DNA from 4 places in the Variovorax sp. YR750 genome. Region 3 is predicted to be linked to each of the others. Evidence: predicted binding sites of a transcription regulator. Region 3 holds the regulator's gene; each other region holds the start of a gene.

Region 1 (5,128 bases), on a different contig from region 3:
CCATCACGGGCACGCGGCCCTTGGCCTGCTCGACCGAGACACGGATGATTTCGCAGTGCTCCTCGACATCGACCGTCGGCGACTCGCCGGTGGTGCCGACCACGCCCAGGCAGTCGGTGCCTTCTTCGATGTGCCAGTCGATGAGTCGCCGCAGGGCGGGGTAGTCGACACTGCCGTCGTCGTGCATCGGCGTGACGAGCGCGACGATGCTGCCTGTCAGTTGCTCCAAGGGGAATCTCTTTGTCGGTGGACGAAAGCGCCGATTCTACTTACTCCGGCGCCCCTCCAGACAGCGGCCCCGGGCCCCTTAGTTTCCCTTAAGGAAGTGGCGCGCCGGCAGCCCGGAGTCGACTGCTGACGGGCGGACGGCGGCGATGCGCTGCACGAATCGTTCCGGCTGCGCGATGAAGCCGTCCTCGTACGCCACCACGCGCATTCCGGCGCAGGCCGCCAGCAGCTCGCCCGGCTGCAGCAGGAAGTCGGCCCGCGAGGGCTTGCCGACGGTTTCGTTGCCCGCGGCGAAGGTTTCGTAGAGCAGCACGCCGCTTGGCGCGACCGCGGCCACGATGTCTGCCATGCGCGGCCGCCAGAGGTAGTTGGTGACGATCACGGCGCCGAAGGCCTGGCCGGCGAAGGGCCATGGGCCCGATTCGATGTCCGCCTCGACGACCTTGCCGAACGCGCCGGCAGCCTCGACGGCTTCAGGAGACCGGTCGACACCGGTGACCGCGTGTCCGTGCCCGGCGAACCACTTCATGTGCCGCCCGCCGCCGCAGGCCACGTCCAGCACGTCGGCTTCGGGGGCGAGCAGGTGCGACCAGCGGACGATCCATTCGGAGGGGGCGGCCAGGCCGTGCATCGGTGCTATTTCTTTCATAGCAAGTCGTAACTCAGAAGCAGGACCAGATCTGGTCGACCAGCGTCACGAGGAAGTCGGGGTGCACGTACAGCGCGAACACGCCGCCCAGCACCGCCAGCGCGGTGGCCAGCCAGCCCGCGTGGACGACGTGATGGCGCATTCGAGGAGTCATGGCCCCGATTCTTGCGCAACCGGGCCGATCAGACGGTTGCGCCCGCCGGCCGCGGCGACGGGCGCGAGATCGCGCTTTCCTTCACCGGCAGGTTGACCACCGCCGCGAACACGCCCAGCGCGATCGCGATGTACCAGACGATGTCGTAGCTGCCCGTGGTGTCGTACAGATAGCCGCCCAGCCACACGCCCAGGAACGAGCCGACCTGGTGGCTCAGGAACACGAAGCCGCTGAGCATCGAAAGATGCGCCACGCCGAAGATGCCCGCCACGATCGCGTTGGTCGCAGGCACCGTGGAAAGCCACAGGAAGCCCATCGCGGCGGAGAAGAGATACACGCTCATCGGCGAGATGGGCGCCATCAGGAAGAGCGCGATCGACACCGCCCGCGCGAAATAGATGGCCGCCAGGATCTTCCGCTTGGCCAGCTTCTGCCCCAGCAGCCCCACCGTGTAGGTGCCGAACACGTTGAAGAGCCCGATCAGCGCCAGCGCGTAGCCGGCCACCTCGGCCGGCAGGCTGCGGTCGCGCAGGTAGGTCGGCATGTGGATGCCGATGAAGGCCAGCTGGAAGCCGCAGACGAAGTAGCCCGCCATCAGCAGGCCGAAGCTCGGGTACCGGAAGGCCTCGCCGACCGCCTGCATCACCGACTGCTCGCGGTGCCCGGCCTGCGCCGCCGTCTTCGGCTCGCGCAGCCCGAAGGCCAGGGGAACGATCACCAGCGCCAGCACCGCAACCACGGCCAGCGCCGTCTGCCAGCCGAGGTTGCCGATCAGCCGTCCCTCGATGGGCGCCATCAGGAACTGGCCGAACGAGCCGGCCGCGGCCGCCACGCCCATGGCCCACGAGCGCCGCTCGGCCGGAATCTGCCGCCCGATCACGCCGTAGATCACCGCATAGGTCGAGCCCGCCTGCGCCGCGCCGATCAGGATGCCCGCGCTCAGCGTGAAGAGCAGCGGCGTCGGCGAATGCGCCATGCCGAAGAGCCCCAGCGCATAGAGCAGCGAGCCGCCGATCAGCACCCGGAACGCGCCGAACCTGTCGGCCAGCATGCCCGCGAACACGCCGAAGATGCCCCAGGAAAGATTCTGGATAGCCAGCGCGAAGGAAAAGGTCTGCCGGCTCCAGTCCTGCGCCTGAGTGATCGGCTGAAGCCAGAGGCCGAAGCCGTGGCGTATGCCCATCGACAGCGTGACGATCATCGCCCCGCAGAAAAGGACTTGCTTGACCGAGAGCGCGGGGGCGGAGGGGGATTGCATGACTTCGAATGTAACGATTCGCCTGCTCCGGCAGGTGGCGTGGCGGCCGGAGCCATTGATGATTTATCCGCGGTGTTTCGATGCGCATGTCGCATCAAAGCGCGGCCTGTATGAACATCCAGTTGTTTTGGCGGCGACTGACTACAATTCGCCCCCATGGCGACTCCCCCCAAGACTCCCCCCAGCTCATCGTCCGCATCCTCCGGCTACTCGGAAGGCTCCATCCGCGTGCTCAAGGGCCTCGAGCCCGTCAAGCAGCGCCCGGGCATGTACACCCGCACCGACAACCCGCTGCACATCATCCAGGAAGTGCTCGACAACGCCGCCGACGAGGCGCTGGCGGGCCACGGCAAGAAGATCAAGGTCACGCTGCACACCGATGGCTCGGTCAGCGTCGAGGACGACGGTCGGGGCATTCCCTTCGGCCTGCATCCCGAAGAGAAGGCTCCCGTGGTCGAGCTGGTCTACACCCGGCTGCATGCCGGCGGCAAGTTCGACAAGGGCTCGGGCGGCGCCTACAGCTTCTCGGGCGGCCTGCACGGCGTGGGCGTGTCGGTGACCAATGCGCTGTCGAAGCGTCTCGAGGTGGCGACCCACCGCGAAGGCTCGATCGCAAGGCTGGCCTTCAGCGGCGGCGACGTGATCGAGCAGCTAGAAGTGCGCAAGCTGGAGGCCGGCGAGCGCAAGCAGGGCACCACCGTGCGCGCCTGGCCCGACGCCAAGTATTTCGAGACCGCCGCGCTGCCCATGGGCGAGCTCACCCACCTGCTGCGCAGCAAGGCCGTGTTGATGCCCGGCGTGAGCGTCACGCTGGTCAACGAGAAGACGAAGGAAACGCAGCAGTGGCTCTACAAGGGCGGCCTGAGCGACTACCTGATGCAGACGCTCAACGGCGACCCGGTCATTCCGCTCTTCGAGGGCAGCGGCCATGCCGACAAGAACGCCGACAACTTCGCCGAGGGCGAGGGCGCCGACTGGGCCGTGGCCTTCACCGAAGAAGGCCAGCCGGTGCGCGAGAGCTACGTCAACCTGATTCCCACCAGCGCCGGCGGCACGCACGAAAGCGGCCTGCGCGACGGCCTGTTCACCGCGGTGAAGAGCTTCATCGAGCTGCACTCGCTGCTGCCCAAGGGCGTGAAGCTCCTGCCCGAGGACGTGTTCGCGCGCGCCTCGTACGTGCTGAGCGCCAAGGTGCTCGACCCGCAGTTCCAGGGCCAGATCAAGGAGCGCCTGAATTCGCGCGACGCCGTGCGCCTCGTGTCGAGCTTCGTGCGCCCCGCGCTCGAGCTGTGGCTCAACCAGCACGTCGACTACGGCCGCAAGCTGGCCGAACTGGCCATCAAGGCCGCGCAGACGCGCCAGCGCGCCGGCCAGAAGGTCGAGAAGCGCAAGGGCTCCGGCGTGGCCGTGCTGCCCGGCAAGCTGACCGATTGCGAGAGCAAGGACACCAGCCACAACGAAGTCTTCCTGGTCGAGGGCGATTCCGCCGGCGGCAGCGCCAAGATGGGCCGCGACAAGGAAAGCCAGGCCATCCTGCCGCTGCGCGGCAAGGTGCTCAACACCTGGGAAGTGGAGCGCGACCGCCTCTTCGCCAACACCGAAATCCACGACATCTCGGTGGCCGTGGGCGTCGATCCGCACGGCCCCAACGACACGCCCGACATGAGCGGCCTGCGCTACGGCAAGATCTGCATCCTGAGCGATGCCGACGTGGACGGCTCCCACATCCAGGTGCTGCTGCTCACGCTTTTCTTCCGGCACTTTCCGAAACTCATCGAAGCCGGCCACGTGTATGTCGCGAAGCCGCCATTGTTCCGGGTCGACGCCCCCGCGCGCGGCAAGAAACCGGCCTCCAAGGTCTATGCTCTGGACGAAGGCGAACTGACCGCCACGCTGGACAAGTTGCGTAAAGACGGCGTGCGCGAAGGCGCCTGGAGCATCAGCCGCTTCAAGGGCCTGGGCGAAATGAGCGCGGAACAATTGTGGGAAACCACGCTCAATCCGGACACCCGGCGCCTGATGCAGGTCCAATTGGGCCGATTCGATTTCACGTCCACCCAGGGCGAAATCACCAAGCTGATGGGCAAGGGCGAAGCGGCGGCGCGGCGCGAGCTCATGGAGTTGCGCGCCGACGATGTCGATATCGACGTCTGATTTCCCCTTCTCCACTAACACGCATGTCGGTTCTCAAGCGCTTGTTGCCGTTGGTCGTCCTGTTGCTCTCCATGCAGCAGGGGCCGGCGCACGCCGCCGACATCTACGGCTACATCGACAGCAAGGGCAACGCGCACTTCGCCTCCGAGAAGATCGACGAGCGCTACCAGATCTTCTTCCGCGGTGGCCAGAGCTTCGACACCGCCAAGGGCATCTCTCCGCTGGGCCGTGGCGCCAGCAGGCTCGACGGCAAGGTGCCGGCCGCCTCGCAGAGCCTGCTCGCCATGTTCGAGGCCTCGCCGAGCTACAAGACCGCCAAGTCGGCGCTGCGCGATGCGTCTAACAAGCACGACATCGACTACGAGCTGCTGCAGGCGCTGGTCGCCACCGAGTCGGGCTTCGACGCGCAGGCTGTCTCGCCCAAGGGCGCGATGGGGCTGATGCAGCTGATGCCCGCTACCGCGCAGCGCTACGGCGTGTCGGCGGACAAGCGCGCGACCATCGAGAAGAAGCTGTTCGACCCGCGCATCAACATCGCCGCCGGATCGCGCTACCTGCGCGACCTGATCGCGATGTTCCCGGGGCAGATCGAGCTCGCGCTGGCCGCCTACAACGCGGGCGAGGGCGCGGTGCAGCGCGCGGGCAACAAGATCCCGAACTACAAGGAAACGCAGAACTACGTGCA
Region 2 (5,128 bases), on a different contig from region 3:
TCGCCTCCAGCACATGGCTCGGCAGCGCCTTGGCCGCGCCGCAGGCCGAGCCCCCGCTCACCCGCACGTCGGCTGCGTCGAACAGGTCCTGCAGCAGCTTGGAATCAAGGCCGGGCACCGAGAAATTGAGGGTCGTCGGCAGGCTCAGCTCGAAGGGTGCGTTGAACACCACGCCGGGGAACGCGCTCTTCAGCGCGGCGGCGATGCGTTCGCGGTACGCCTCCAGCGTGCGCCTGCCCATGAAGGTCTGGCCGTCCTCGAGCGCCTCCAGCACGGTGCCGAGCGCGGCAATGCCGGACATGTTCTCGGTTCCGGAGCGCAGCGCGCCTTCCTGGCCGCCGCCCGCCATCAGCGGAGTGAACGGCGCGCCTTCGCGCACGTAGAGCATGCCGATGCCCTTGGGGGCGTAGAGCTTGTGGCCCGAGAACGGCGCGTAGTCGATGCGGTGGGCCGCGAGCCGCAGTTCGAGCTTGCCCAGCGCCTGCACGCTGTCCACCATCCACAGGGCCGGGCTGCCGGCCAATGCCTGCTCGATGCCGTCGAGGTCGCTGATGACGCCGGTTTCGTTGTTGGCGGCCATGGTGCAGACCAGGCCGGCCCGGCCGGCATGCGCGCGCAGCCATTGCAGGTCGTGGCGGCCGTCGCGGCCGACCGGGATGGGCAGCACGCGCAGGTCCAGGCCCAGCAGCCTGTTCCAGTGCCTGATCGCCTCCGGCACCGCCTTGTGCTCGGTCGCGCCGTACAGGATGCAGTCGACGTCCGTGCGGCCGCGCAGGGAGCTCAGCGCCGACAGCACGGCCGTCTGGATGCCTTCGGTGGCGCCGCTCAAGAAGAGCAGGCCCCCCGAGGGAGCGCCGAGCAGGCGGCGCGCGCGGGCGCGCACCGAATCCATCAGCGCGCGCGCCTTCAGCCCGGTGCTGTGGACGCTGCTGGGATTGCCGAAGTCGTCGGCCATGGCTGCGAGTGCCGCGGCCCGCGCGCGGGGCAGCACGGGCGTGGTGGCGTTGGCGTCGAGGTAGATGTCCATTGAGGTGATTCCAGCGAAAGGGGTTGCAGGGCGGGTGCCGCGCTCCTGAAGGAGTCTGCCGGCCGGGCACGGGAAGCGGCTTGCCTTTTGCGCTGTCGATATCTATAAGATTGGAATTCAATGCTCTTTTTTGAATAGTTCGTGAAACTGGATTCCATAGACATCAGGATTCTTGATCTCCTGCAGCGAGACGCCGAGCTGCAGGTGGCCCAGATCGCCGAGCAGGTCGGCCTCTCCGCCACGCCGTGCTGGCGGCGCATCCAGCGCCTGAAGGAGGCCGGAGTCATCACGCGCTCGGTGGCCCTGCTCGATCCGCGCAAGGTCAATGTGGCGGTGACGGTGTTCGTGTCGGTGCGCACCAGCACGCACTCGCAGGAATGGTTCGACCGCTTCACGGCCACGGTGCATGCCATTCCGGAAGTGGTGGAGTTCTATCGGATGAGCGGCGACGTCGACTACCTGTTGCGCGTGGTGGTGCCCGACATCGCGGCCTACGACGCGGTCTACAAGCGCCTCATCACGGGAACGAACCTGCACGACGTCAGCTCGAGCTTCGCCATGCAGGAACTGAAGCAGACCACGGCCCTGCCGCTGAGCTACGTGTAGAAGACCCCCGGTCGGGTCAGAACAGGCTGCCCTGCCCCGCCGCGCCCGGCGGACGGAACGCCGACACATCGAGCGGAATGCGCTCGCGGTTGTAGCCCAGGCGGCTGGTCGCCTTCTGGAAGCGCTGGTGGATCAGGTCTGCCCACAGGCCGGAGCCCTTCATGCGCGTGGCGAAGTCGGCGTCGTAGTCCTTGCCGCCGCGCATCTCGTGGATGCGCGCCATGATGCGGTCGGCGCGCTGCGGGTAGTGCAGCGCGAGCCATTCCTTGAAGAGCGGCGCCACCTCCCACGGCAGCCGCACCACCGTGTAGAAGGCGCTGCGCGCGCCGGCCTCCCACGCGGCCTCGAGCACCTGCTCCATGTCTTCGGTCACGAAGGGAATCTGCGGCGCCACGCTCACGCCGACCGGCACGCCGGCTTCGGTGAGCGTGCGGATGGTGCGCAGCCGACGATGCGGCGCGGCTGCGCGCGGCTCCAGCTTGCGGGCGAGCTCGCCGTCGAGCGTGGTCACGGTCACGTACACGGCCGCGAGGTGCTCGGCCGCCATGGGCGCGATCACGTCCAGGTCGCGCTCGATGGCGCTCGACTTGGTGACCAGCGCGAACGGATGCCGCGCTTCCCGCAGCAGCTCGATGACCGAGCGCGTGAGGCGCAGTTCGCGCTCGATGGGCTGGTAGCAGTCGGTGGCGGTGCCGATGGCGATGTAGCTCGGCCGGTAGCTCCTGCGCCCGAGCTCGGTGCGCAGTACCTCGGCGATGTTGCGCTTGGCGATCAGCTTGGTCTCGAAGTCGAGCCCCGGCGACAGGTTGAGATAGCTGTGCGTGGGCCGCGCGAAGCAGTAGATGCAGCCGTGCTCGCAGCCGCGGTACGGATTGAGCGAGCGGTCGAAGGAGATGTCGGGCGACTCGTTCTCGTTGAGCACCGACTTCACGTCCTCGAAGCGCACTTCGGTGGCGAGGGGCTGCAGCTCTTCCGCCTCGGCCACGCCCTCCTCGAGCGTGCCCCAGCCGTCGTCGAAGGCATTGCGCTCGTCCTTCGAGAAACGGTGCGCGATGTGCGTGGCCGCGCCGCGGCCCTTGATGGCATGGATGGGGATGCGGGCGGCTGGCATGGCGGCGACTCCTTCGCAACTCGATTTACTGTTTATTCATACAGTATTCCATCGATTCACCATCGTCGCCAGTTTTTCAATTTCTCTATTGACAGAAATTTCGTAAATCCTAAACTCGGCGCCATGGAACTCACCGACATCCAACGCAAGTTCGTCCTGCACTGGGGCGAAATGGGCTCGCTGTGGGGCGTGAACCGCACCGTCTCGCAGATCCACGCCCTGCTCTTCGCATACGGCAAGCCCATGAACGCCGAAGAGCTGTGCGACACGCTCGGCGTGGCCCGCTCCAACATCAGCAACAGCCTGAAGGAGCTGCAGGCCTGGAACCTCGTGCGCATCACCCACACGCTGGGCGACCGGCGCGACTACTTCGAGACCAGCGTCGACGTGTGGGAGCTGTTCCGCACCGTGGTGCGCGAGCGCAAGGAGCGCGAGTTCGATCCCACCGTGCGCGTGCTGCGCGAGCTGGTCTCCAGCCCCGAATTCCAGAAGGAGCCGGCCGATGCGCAGGACCGCATCCGCTCCACCATGGAGCTCATGGAAAAGCTCGCCACCTGGGCCGACGAAATGCTGCGGCTTTCGCCCGGCACGCTCGACAAGGTGATGACGCTGGGCGCGAGCGTGCAGCGCTTCGTGCGCGGCGATTCGGCCCAGCCGGGCAAGGGCGGCAAGGGCGACGACCCCGATGCGCACCACGCCAGCCTTCCCATGATCTGAGCCGGTCTCTTTTTTTGCCCAATCATTTCTGTTTCAACAGAAATATCGAGAACAAAAAACATCATGAGCAACACCAGCACCCCCGCCTACCCTCTCACCGTCTATTTCGACGCAAGCTGCGCGATCTGCTCGGCCGAGATGGGCAGCCTCAAGGCGCGCGACAAGGCTGGCCGGCTTCAGATGATCGACTGCTCCCCGGCCGCGTTCAACGGCGGCCCGGCGCCGCGCGAGGCGCTGATGGCGGCCATCCACGTGTCGGACGCCGAAGGCCGCGTGCACGTCGGCGTGCCAGCCATCCGCATCTGCCGCTCGGCGGTGGGGCTTTCCAGCGGCAGCTTCCTGCTCGACCTGCCGGTCGTCGCTCCGCTGGCCGACCGCGCCTATGCGCTGCTGGCGCGCAACCGCTACCGCATTCCACGCTGGCTGGCCACGAGGCTCGCCGGGCGCGTCGCGCGTTCATGCGACGACAACTGCCGCATCTGACCTGAAAAGAAACCCGACGAACAACCACACGAGGGAACAGAGCCATGCCCACCGTCTTCCAGCCCGACTTCCGCATGCCGGGCGAAACACCGGCCCGCCCGCGCACCGACCATGCCGGCCTCCCCATCACGCCCGGCGACACGCAGGACTACTTCACCGAGGTCGCGACCGACTACAGCGCCTGGAGCCCCAGCTACAACATGCACTTCGGCTTCTGGCGCGCGGGCCTGAACCCGCTGCGGCGCGAAGGCATGCTGGTGGAGATGAACCGCATGGTCGGCCGCGCGCTGCGCCTCGGCGACGCGCCCCAGGGCAACGACACGCGCCGCTGCGTGATCGACATGGGCTGCGGCGCCGGGGCCACTGCGCGCACGCTGGTCGGCGACGACGCATCGCTCTACGCCGTCACCGTGACCAACGTCGCCGTGCAGAACCGCATCGCCGCGAAGCTCGATGCCGCCGCCGGCGTGGCCGACCGCATGGCGCACATCGAAGCCGACTACACCCGCACCGGCCTGCCCGCCGCGCAGGCCGATGGCGCGTGGGCCGTGGAAAGCGCCTGCTATGCCGGCGGCACCGACAAGGCCGACTTCGTTCGCGAAGCCGCCCGGCTGCTGAAGCCCGGCGCGCGGCTGGCGGTGGTCGACGGCTTCCTGCTGCGGCGCCAGCCCGGCCGCCTCGCAGGCTGGCTGCACCGCCTGTGGGCCGACAGCTGGGCCGTGCCCACGCTGGCCGTGCGCGACGATTTCGTCGCGGCGCTGCAGGCACATGGCTTCGAAGACGTGGAAGTGAAGTCGCTGCGCTGGCGCGTCGCGCCCAGCGCGCTGCACATCCCCGTGCTCGCAACCCGCTTCACGCTGGCCGAACTCTGGAAGGCGCGCGGCAGGCTCAGCCCGTGGCGGCGCAAGCACATCGTGGCCAGCTACTGCGCACTGGCGCTGGGCATGTTCTGGCGCGACTTCGACTACTGCATGGTCACCGCGACGCGCCGTTGCGACTGAACAGGCAGGCCCCGAAAACGACACAACGAGGAGAAGAAGAGGTTCCCGCATGCAAAACGACTCCCAAGAAGGCAGGCTTTCCGAACTCACCCCCATCGAACCACCCAAGCCCGTTCGCGGCATGCCCTTCGGCTGGTTCTGGCCGATGGCGTCCGGCGCCGCGATTGCGCTCGTGCTGCGCAT
Region 3 (5,128 bases):
CGACACTGAGAGCCGCGATGGCGGCGAAAGCCATGCGCCAGCCCAGATGCCCGCCGATCAGCGCGCCGATGGGCAGGCCAAGCACCGAGGCCATCGACCAGCCAAGGAAAACGAAGGTGACGGCGCGCCCGCGATGCTCGGGCGGCACCAGCAGGCCGGCGCAGGCCGCGGCCTGGGGCGTGAAGATGGCAGGCGCAATCACCGTGAGCATGCGAACCGGCAGCAGGGTGCCGAAGCTCGGCATCAGTGCGCAGAGGACGTGCCCGGCGGCGTACCAGAGCAGGGAGAGGGCGAGGAGCTGCCGGCGGTCCCAGCCCGCGACAGCGGCGGCCAGCAGCGGGGCGCCTATGCACATCACCGCCGCGGCGGCTGTGATGAGCTGTCCTGCGGTGGCGGCCGTGACCGAGAGCGAGGCGCTGATCTCGTTGAGCGTGCCGGGCACGACCATCACGCCCGTGCCGATCACGAAGTTGCCGACGAGCAGCGCCCAGAGCGCACCCCGGGACGCCGGCTGGCTCACCGACGGACCTGCAGCGCGCCGGGATTCACGATGTTCGTGGGGTTGCCGTTGATGTAGCTCACGACGTTGTCGAAGGCCTGGCCGAAATAGCTCTCGTAGCTTTCCTGCTCGACGTAGCCGATGTGCGGCGTGCAGATGCAGTTTTCGAGGCGCAGCAGCGCGTGGCCTTGCAGCGGCGGTTCGCTCTCGAACACGTCGACGGCGGCGAGCCCGGGGCGGCCACGGTTGAGGGCGGCGAGCAGGGCGTCGGCTTCGACCAACTCGGCACGCGAGGTATTCACGAACAGGGCGGTCGGCTTCATGCGCGAGAGGTCTTCCAGCGTGATGAGGCCGTTGGTTTCCTCGTTGAGCCGCAGGTGCACCGACAGCACGTCGGCCGCAGCGAAGAACTCGTGGCGGTTCTGCGCAACCTGGAAGCCATCGGAACGCGCCTTGGCGCAACTGGCTTCACGGCCCCAGATCACGACCTGCATGCCGAAGGCCTGCCCGTAGCGCGCGACCAGTTGGCCGATGCGGCCGTAGCCCCAGATGCAAAGCGTCTTGCCCTTGAGCACGGAGCCGATGCCGAAGTTGGGCGGCATCGAGGCCGACTTGAGCCCCGACTGCTGCCAGGCACCGTGCTTGAGATTGCTGATGTACTGCGGCAGCCGGCGCATGGCTGCCATGATGAGCGCCCATGTGAGCTCGGCTGGTGCCTGGGGAGAGCCGGAGCCCTCCGCCACGGCCACGCCGCGCTCGGTGCAGGCCGCCACGTCGATGTGCCCGGCAACGCGTCCGGTCTGGGAAATGAGCTTGAGCTTCGGGAGCTTTTCGATCAGCTGGCGCGAGATCTGGGTGCGCTCGCGGATCAGCACGATCACGTCGGCGTCCTTGAGGCGAACCGACAACTGCCCAATGCCTTTCACCGTGTTGGTATAGACCTTGGCCGCGTATGCGTCCAGCTTGGAGGCACAGCGCAGCTTGCGCACGGCGTCCTGGTAATCGTCGAGGATCACAATGTTCATGGCGTGCCATTGTGCCTCGCAGCATTGGAATGTCGCGCCTGCGAACGTTTGGATACCCACCCCGAAGCCGCTCGCAGGGCGGTTCCGGACCCAATAGGCGCTCAATGCAGGCGTGTGGAGCGCGGGGCCGTGGCCATGGTTTCTGCGGCTTCCAGTGCGGCCAGGCGGTCGAGCTCAGCGCAGACGTCGGCCATGCGGCCGGAGATCACCACGCGGTTGGCACTGCGCTGCTGTCCCTTGCCGTCAACGACCCGGACCACGCGCAGAGGGCGCGCCGGCGAGGCAGCCGTTTCCGGGGAGGAGACACCGCCGGAGCGGGCGGTGCAGGCGGGGCGCACCGCCACGTAGCGCAATCCTGCCGCGGATTCGGTGGCGTCGAGGTGATTCCGGCGATGAGCACGTCGTGCCGGCATCAGGCGATTGGCCAGCGATTGCAGCGGCATCCAGATATCGGCGATGGCGAGGAGGGCGATTCCCATGTGAACTCCAAGAAAGTATGAGGTTGAACACAGGCAGGATTTCTTGAATCGGCCGCGACAGGGTGATGGCGACTCTTCGCCATACGCCCGCCACCTGTCGAGGCCGGATGGGGATGTGGTGCTGCGGAAGGCAGGCCGCCCGGGCCTACATCAGCATGGTGTTCCGGATGAGGCCGACTGCGAGGCCTTCGATTTCGAACGGCTCTCCGGGCTGGACGATGATGGTCGGGTAGTCCGGGTTCTCGGCGTGCAGCTCGATGACCTGCTTGTTGCGCTTCAGGCGCTTGACGGTCACTTCGTCGCCCAGGCGCGCCACCACGATCTGGCCGTTGCGCGCCTCCTTGGTGGCCTGAACCGCGAGCAGGTCGCCGTCCATGATGCCGGCGTCGCGCATCGACATGCCGCGCACCTTGAGCAGGTAGTCGGGCTGCCGCTGGAACAGCGTGTTCTCGACGTAGTAGGTCTGGTCGACGTGCTCCTGCGCCAGGATGGGCGAACCGGCTGCGACGCGGCCGATGAGCGGCAGTGCGAGCTGGGCCATGCCGGGCAGAGAGAGCGAGAACTGGTTGCCTTCGCGATGGCGCGTTTCGTTGAGCGAGCGCAGCGCGTCGCCCTTGAGGCGGATGCCGCGCGAGGTGCCGCTGACGAGCTCGATGACGCCCTTGCGAGCCAGCGCCTGCAGATGCTCTTCCGCGGCGTTGGCTGACTTGAAGCCGAGTTCGTTGGCGATCTCGGCGCGGGTGGGCGGCGCACCGGTGCGTGCGATGGCGCTCTGGATCAGGTCCAGGATCTGCTGCTGGCGGGCTGTAAGCTTCACGGCGAACTGCATATGTGGTTCCTTGCGGTACTGGCTGGATATCCAGTGGCTGTATTTTTAACCAGTTTTTTTAAGTTGACAAGCCATGGTTAATTCCTCTTCGCCTGAACTGCGCCGACGCGTGGTGGTTCTGGGCACCGGCGGCACCATCGCGGGGCGGGCCGCCAGCAGCGACGACAACATCGGCTACACCGCCGCGCAGGTGGGTGTGGCCGACCTGCTGGGCGGTATCGAGGCACCCGACGGCGTGACGCTCGAAGCCGAGCAGGTGGCCCAGGTCGACAGCAAGGACATGTCCTTCGACGTCTGGCAGCAACTGGCCCGACGCTGTGTGCACTGGCTGGCGCAGGCCGATGTGGCCGGCGTGGTGATCACCCATGGCACCGACACCATCGAGGAGACCGCGTTCTTCCTTCACTCGGTGCTGGCGCCATCCAAACCTGTGGTGCTCACCTGTGCGATGCGTCCGGCCACAGCCCTGTCGCCCGACGGACCGCAGAACGTGCGCGATGCGATCGGCGTCGCGACGACTCAGGGGGCTCAGGGCGTGACGGTGGTGTGCGCCGGTGTCGTCCATGGCGGGGTAGACATCCAGAAGGTGCACACCTATCGGCTCGACGCCTTCGCGTCGGGCGATGCGGGGCCCGTCGGCTATGTCGAGGAAGGGGAAGTGCACCTCGTCCGTCCCTGGCCGCAAGGACAGGCAGTGCCGGCGGCGAAGATCCTGGGGGCGGCTGCGGTGCAATGGCCCCAGGTCGAGATCGTCATGAGCCACGCTGGTGTTAGCGGAGCGGTGATCGATGCGCTCCTGCTGCATGGCGGCGCGGGGCCCCTGCGTGGGCTGGTGCTCGCCACTACTGGCAACGGCACCCTGCACCATGCGCTGGAAGCGGCTGCACTCAAGGCGCGGGACGCTGGTGTCTCGGTGATCAGGGCAACGCGTTGCTCCAGCGGTCGCATCCTGCCGAAGACCGGAGATCCGCTGCGCGATGCAGGCGCACTGACGCCGGTCAAGGCGCGCATCGCCCTGATGCTGGAACTGCTGGGGTGAAAACGAAACCGCCCCTGTCGAAGGGGCGGTTTCAGGGGAGTCAGGTCAGCTGCTCAGCGCGGCAAGTGCCCGCTGCGTGATCTCGTCGACCGTGCCCACGCCCTTGATGGCGCGGTACTTCGGTGCAGCGGCCGGATCGGTCTTGGCCCAGGCGGAGTAGTAGTCGACCAGCGGACGCGTCTGCTGGCTATACACGTCGAGCCGCTTGCGGACGGTTTCTTCCTTGTCGTCCTCGCGCTGGATCAGGTCTTCGCCGGTCACGTCGTCCTTGCCTTCCACCTTGGGCGGATTAAACTTGACGTGGTAGGTGCGGCCCGAAGCCGGGTGAGAGCGGCGGCCGCTCATGCGCTCGATGATGTCGCCGAAGGGCACGTCGATCTCGAGCACGTAGTCGAGCTTCACGCCGGCCGCCTTCATGGCGTCGGCCTGCGGAATGGTGCGGGGGAACCCGTCGAAGAGGAAGCCGCCGGCGCAATCGGGCTGCGCGATGCGTTCCTTCACCAGGTTGATGATCAGGTCGTCGCTGACCAGCGCGCCGGCATCCATGACGGCCTTGGCCTGTAGTCCGAGCGGGGTGCCGGCCTTGACGGCTGCGCGCAGCATGTCACCGGTCGAAATCTGGGGGATGCTGTATTTCTGGCAAATGAAGGCCGCTTGCGTGCCTTTGCCCGCCCCGGGCGCGCCCAGCAAAATTAGTCTCATGGTGTCCTCGGACGGTTCTTAGATTTTGTGTCGCGCCGAGCATCGGCCCCATGGCCGGGCTAGGCGGAGTTGCTTCGAGGATAGCATGCGTGCCCTTGGGGAAATCCCGCTGCCGTAGCCCTCGAGACGCCTGGACTCAGGCGCCGGCGGCAGCGAAGACTGCGCGCACGCGTGCCAGGTCTTCGGGCGTGTCGATGCCGGGGCCCGGCGCGACATGGCTCACATGCACCGCGATGCGATGGCCGTGCCACAGCGCGCGCAACTGTTCGAGTGCTTCCGTCGCCTCGACGGGCGCGGGAGGCAGGGACGGAAAGCGCCGCACGAAGCCTGCGCGATAGCCATAGATCCCGATATGGCGCAGCGGGGCAGGGGCGGCAGGCAGCAGGGCAGGCGCGGCACCGTTGGCGGAGCCGTCGCGCCACCACGGGATCGGCGCGCGACTGAAGAACATCGCGTTGCCCTGCACGTCGAGCACCACCTTCACCACGTTGGGATTCATGAAGTCGACTACCGAATCGATCTCGTGGGCGGCGGTGCTCATCGCCGCTTCGGCGT
Region 4 (5,128 bases), on a different contig from region 3:
CGGGCTGGCGCCGGGCGTGAACGTAGGTGACGTGGTGGTCGCGACGCAGCTGCTGCAGCACGACCTCGATGCCTCGCCGATCTTCCCGAAGTACGAGGTGCCGTTGATGGGCCTGTCGCGCTTCGCGGCCGATGCGGCCATGGCCGATGCACTGGCGGCCGTTGCCGAAACGACGCTGCGCGATCCGGTGGCATTGCTGGGGCAGGAGGCCGTCGACGAGTTCGGCCTTCGTTCGCCGAGGGTGCATCGGGGCCTGCTGGTGAGCGGCGACAGGTTCGTCTCGACTACTGCCGAGAGCGCGGCGCTGCAGCGCGCCTTGCCCGATGCGCTCGCGGTCGAGATGGAAGGAGCGTCGGTGGCGCAGGTGTGCCATGACTACGGCGTGCCCTTCGCAGCGATGCGGACGATCTCCGACCGGGCCGACGATGCCGCGCACGGCGACTTCTCACGCTTCGTCGTCGCGGTGGCGAGCCGCTACAGCCTCGCGCTCGTCGATGCGTGGCTGGCTTCGTTGTCGCCGCGGGAGCTCAGCTGAGCGAGGGCGTGCGACGGCGCGGAATGTCGCGCAGCAGCGGCGGGATCGACAGCGCGAGCAGCAGCGCGGCCAGCGGCACCACGCAGACGAAGCCCACGTACTTGAAGCCCAGCGCGCCCACCGCGCCGCCGAGCACGAACATGCCGACCAGACCGCCGGCGCGGCGCATGCGGCTGCGGTCGTGGCGCACAACAAGGGCCGGCGACGGTGCCGACTTCGAGCGGCGGTTCCAGTAGAGCATCTTGCCGATCTCGATGCCCATGTCGGTGATGTTGCCGGTCATGTGGGTGGTGCGGATGCTGCCGCCCGAGGTCTTGGACGCCACCGCGTTCTGCAGGCCCATGATGAAGGACAGCAGCAGCACGGTGAGCGGCACCGCGAACGGCGTCGCCCAGGTCAGCGTGATGGCGCCCATGAGCCCGAAGGGAAACATCAGCGCCGCCTCGAGCATCAGCGGCAGCGCGTAAACGCCGTGCATGCGGTGCTGCCGGCCCCAGTTCACAAGTACCGCGCAGACGGCCGCGCCGGTCACGAAGGCCAGGATCGCGCCCAGCGCATTCAGCAGCAGCTTGACGTTTCCCAGCACCATGCCGTCCGCCAGCTGAGAGGCGAAGCCGGTCATGTGCGAGGTGTACATGTGCAGCACGAGGAAGCCGCCCGCATTGACGGCGCCGGCGTTGAAGGCCAGCAGCAGGCCCAGCGCGGCGTTGGTGGACGGCGCGCGATGGCGGTTGGTGAGAAAACGAAGTCTGCGCACTGTGGCTCTCCGGTCAGCGCCTGGCTGCCGGCCACTCTAGCACCCCGGGGCCGGGGGCCGGCCCCCGCCCGTTGCTCGTGCCTACTTCAGCCAGCCGCGCCGGCGGAAGTACCACATCGGCACCAGCGCGCTGGCCGCCATCAGCACGATGGCATACGGGTAGCCCATGGCCCAGTCGAGCTCGGGCATGAACTTGAAGTTCATGCCGTAGATGCTGGCGATCAGCGTCGGCGGCAGCAGCGCGACGCTGGCCACCGAGAAGATCTTGATGGTCTTGTTCTGGTTGATGTTGATGAAACCGACGGTCGCATCCATCAGGAAGTTGATCTTGTCGAAGAGGAAGGCCGTGTGGTTGTCCAGCGACTCGATGTCGCGCAGGATCTGGCGCGCTTCCTCGAACTGCTCGGCGTTGAGCATCTTGCTGCGCATCATGAAGCTGACCGCGCGGCGCGTGTCCATCACGTTGCGGCGGATGCGCCCGTTCAGGTCTTCCTGCCGGGCGATGGCGCCGAGCACCTCGCCGGCCAGCTCGTCGCTGACGTTGCCCGAAAGCACTTTCTTGCTGGCCGCCTCGAGCTCGTCGTAGATGTTCTCCAGCGAGTCGGCCGAGTACTCGGCGTCGGCGTCGAAGAGCTTGAGCATGACTTCCTTGGCGTCCTCGATCAGCCCCGGCGCGCGGCGCGCGCGCATGCGCAGCAGGCGGAACACCGGCACGTCCTCGTCGTGGATCGAGAACAGCACGCCGCGGCTGCGCAGGTCGGTGTTGTGCTGGTTGAGGATGAACGCGACGCGCACCGCGCGCGGTGCCTCGTCGTCGTCGATCAGGAAGTCGGAGCGGATGTGCAGCTCGCCGTTGTCTTCCTCGTAGAAGCGGGCCGACTCCTCGATGTCCTCGTCCATCGCGTCTTCGGGAATGGACAGGCCGTAGTACTGCTTGATCCAGCGCTTTTCCTCGAGCGTGGGCGATTCGAGGTCGACCCAGATCGGCTGGAACTTGGAGAGCTCTTCGAGGGCCTCGATCTCTTCCTGGACGAGGCGGCCGTTGGCGAGCGTGAAGATGTTGAGCATTGGGCTCACTCCCGGAGATGACTGGACGGTGGGCGAGGGGAGGGGGCGCTTTCAATTCCCCGGCCCGACGTGCGCAGGAAGCGCAGAAAAGGCGTCAGCGAAAGGGAGTTGAAAGCTGCCGAGACGGGGCGGTTTCCATTGGAAAAATCTCCGGTTGCAGCGAGGCGCGATTATGTCACCGCTCATATGTCGACGAGGTGGCCGGACTGGACGGGCATACAGTAAAGTCGTGCGCCATGCAGACCACTGCGCTCCCCGTTTTTCCGGCCGTGCCGAAGACCCAGGCCGAACGCCTGGCCGACGCGCTCGCCTCGCTCAACGAGGCGCAGCGCGCGGCGGTCGAGCACGGCGTGAGCGCGGCCACCGCCGGGCGCGACGAGCGGCCGCTGCTCGTCATCGCGGGCGCCGGCTCGGGCAAGACCAGCACGCTGGCGCACCGCGTCGCAACCCTCATCGCCGGCGGCGTCGATCCGCAGCGCCTGCTGCTGCTGACCTTCTCTCGCCGTGCCGCGCAAGAGATGGAGCGCCGCGCCGGCCGGGTGCTGGCGCAGGTGCTGGGCCTGAAGTCCGAGGCGCCGCCCGCGCTGCCCTGGGCCGGCACCTTCCACGGCGTCGGCGCGCGGCTGCTGCGCGAGTACGCGCCGCAGATCGGGCTCGACGAGAACTTCACCATCCACGACCGCGGCGACGCCGAAGACCTGATGGGGCTGGTGCGCCACGAGCTCGGCCTGTCTTCCACCGTCAACCGCTTTCCGCGCAAGGGCACCTGCCTGTCGATCTACTCGCGCTGCGTGAACACCCGCGCGCCGCTGGCCGATGTGCTTAAGGAGGCCTTTCCCTGGTGCGACGAGTGGGAGGCCGAATTGAAGAAGCTGTTCGGCGCGTATGTCGAGGCCAAGCAGCGGCAGAACGTGCTCGACTACGACGACCTGCTGCTCTACTGGGCCGAGATGGCCGCCGAACCCGCGTTGGCCGCGCACATCGGCGGGCGCTTCGACCACGTGCTGGTCGACGAGTACCAGGACACCAACCTGCTGCAGGCCTCGATCCTGCTGGCGCTCAAGCCCGACGGGCGCGGCGTGACGGTGGTGGGGGACGACGCGCAGTCGATCTATTCCTTTCGCGGCGCCACGGTGCGCAACATCCTCGACTTCCCTTCGCAGTTCGCGCAGGAGGCGCGCGTGGTCACGCTGGAGCGCAACTACCGCTCGACGCAGCCGATCCTCGACGTGTCGAATCGCGTGATCGCGCAGGCCGCCGAGCGGCATGCCAAGACGCTGTGGACCGACAAGCCCTCGGCCGGCAAGCCGCTGCTGGTGCTCGTGCCCGACGAGGCCGGGCAGGCGCGCTGGGTGGCCGACAAGGTGCTGGCGCATCGCGAGGGCGGGCTGGCGCTGAAGTCGCAGGCGGTGCTATTCCGCACCTCGACGCACAGCGCGGCGCTCGAGCTCGAGCTGGCGCGGCGCAACATCCCGTTCGTGAAGTTCGGTGGGCTCAAGTTTCTCGAGGCCTCGCACGTGAAGGACCTGCTCGCGGTGCTGCGCTTCGCACAGAACCCGCGCGGGCGCATGGCGGGGTTCCGGGTGACGCAGCTGATACCGGGCATCGGCCCCGCCACCAGCGCACGCCTGCTCGACACGATGGAGCAGGCCGCCGACCCGGCCGCGGCCGTGCGCGAGTTCGTGCCGCCTTCGGCCGCCCGCGCGCAATGGGCCGACTTCGTCGAAGCCTATGCCGCCCTGCGCGCGCCGGGGCTCAAGTGGCCGGCCGACGTCGAGCTGGCGATGGACTGGTACCTGCCGCACCTGGAGCGCCTGTACGAGGACACCTCCGGGGTGCGGCGCGCCGACTTGGAACAGCTCGCGCGCCTCGCGGCCGGGTATGCCTCGCGCGAGCGCTTTCTCACCGAACTCACGCTCGATCCGCCCGAAGCCACCAGCGACCGGCCGGGGCCGCCGCTGCTCGACGAGGACTACCTGATCCTCTCCACCATCCACTCGGCAAAGGGGCAGGAATGGAATTCGGTGCACGTGCTCAACGTGGTCGACGGCTGCCTGCCGGCCGACGTGGCGCAGAGCGCGCACGAGCTGGAAGAGGAGCGCCGGCTGCTCTACGTCGCGATGACCCGGGCCCGCGACCACCTGCACCTGCTGGTGCCGCAGCGCTTCTACGTCACGCAGCAGGCGGCGCGAGGCGACAGGCACATGTACGCCAACCGCACGCGCTTCATCGCCGACGCCGACCTGGAAGGCTTCGAGCAGCAGACCTGGCCGCCTCCGCCCGAGCGGGCACCGGCCGTGCCGCCGCCCAGCGCGGTGATCGACCTGCGAAACAGGATGCGCGCTGCCTGGCGCTGAGCGGGCGGGCAGGGCGGCTGGCCCTTCCGGCGGCAGGGTCACCGGCCGCGCGGCGCTGAAACACTTGTTTCGAACGCGCGGCATCGCCAGCCCCGCGCGTGCCCGCAGCTATCGATTCGCTAGCGTGTGAAAAGCTGCTCAAGAGGCGGCAAAACCCCGGGCAACTCAGGTATTGCAATACCGTGACAGCTTGGGCATAGTGAATCGACCGTCCCCTCTTTCTCCTCTTCTTCCCCTCCCCCCTTCCTCCCTTTCCCTACCCCCAAGAGAACTCCCGTTTCGCCGGCCAAACCGCATCCTGCGGCGCGGTCATTTCCCCAACCGTCAATTCCAGGAGGTCATTCATGAATTTGACGATCAGCGGTCATCACCTCGACGTCACACCTGCCTTGCGCACCTACGTCACGAGCA

Evidence for each region. Region 3 encodes LexA, which represses DNA repair genes until DNA is damaged. Its sites were predicted from a motif close to ACTGTATNNNNATACAGT; they were not measured.
Region 1: the regulator LexA is predicted to act here: its motif matches at 2,395-2,412, upstream of BMY35_RS20760 (DNA topoisomerase IV subunit B).
Region 2: the regulator LexA is predicted to act here: its motif matches at 2,772-2,789, upstream of BMY35_RS35680 (PA0069 family radical SAM protein).
Region 4: the regulator LexA is predicted to act here: its motif matches at 2,566-2,583, upstream of BMY35_RS22105 (ATP-dependent helicase).

What each region holds. Positions count from the first base shown of each region.
Region 1 is NZ_FOBJ01000010.1:99,340-104,467, reverse strand. Features, by position in the region: gene dapA (4-hydroxy-tetrahydrodipicolinate synthase) at 1-229, opposite strand, end outside; gene BMY35_RS20770 (class I SAM-dependent methyltransferase) at 308-877, opposite strand; gene BMY35_RS38335 (hypothetical protein) at 891-1,031, opposite strand; gene BMY35_RS20765 (MFS transporter) at 1,060-2,289, opposite strand; gene BMY35_RS20760 (DNA topoisomerase IV subunit B) at 2,446-4,443, shown strand; gene BMY35_RS20755 (lytic transglycosylase domain-containing protein) at 4,467-5,128, shown strand, end outside.
Region 2 is NZ_FOBJ01000026.1:41,930-47,057, reverse strand. Features, by position in the region: gene BMY35_RS35690 (aminotransferase class V-fold PLP-dependent enzyme) at 1-1,027, opposite strand, end outside; gene BMY35_RS35685 (Lrp/AsnC family transcriptional regulator) at 1,175-1,633, shown strand; gene BMY35_RS35680 (PA0069 family radical SAM protein) at 1,650-2,744, opposite strand; gene BMY35_RS35675 (GbsR/MarR family transcriptional regulator) at 2,868-3,461, shown strand; gene BMY35_RS35670 (thiol-disulfide oxidoreductase DCC family protein) at 3,525-3,944, shown strand; gene BMY35_RS35665 (SAM-dependent methyltransferase) at 3,989-4,945, shown strand; gene BMY35_RS35660 (SRPBCC family protein) at 4,995-5,128, shown strand, end outside.
Region 3 is NZ_FOBJ01000009.1:4,609-9,736, reverse strand. Features, by position in the region: gene BMY35_RS18945 (MFS transporter) at 1-520, opposite strand, end outside; gene BMY35_RS18940 (D-2-hydroxyacid dehydrogenase family protein) at 517-1,524, opposite strand; gene BMY35_RS18935 (hypothetical protein) at 1,626-2,003, opposite strand; gene lexA (transcriptional repressor LexA) at 2,149-2,832, opposite strand; gene BMY35_RS18925 (asparaginase) at 2,906-3,871, shown strand; gene adk (adenylate kinase) at 3,917-4,573, opposite strand; gene kdsB (3-deoxy-manno-octulosonate cytidylyltransferase) at 4,710-5,128, opposite strand, start outside.
Region 4 is NZ_FOBJ01000011.1:55,314-60,441, forward strand. Features, by position in the region: gene BMY35_RS22090 (5'-methylthioadenosine/adenosylhomocysteine nucleosidase) at 1-535, shown strand, start outside; gene BMY35_RS22095 (YoaK family protein) at 528-1,292, opposite strand; gene corA (magnesium/cobalt transporter CorA) at 1,374-2,360, opposite strand; gene BMY35_RS22105 (ATP-dependent helicase) at 2,597-4,717, shown strand; gene hpf (ribosome hibernation-promoting factor, HPF/YfiA family) at 5,062-5,128, shown strand, end outside.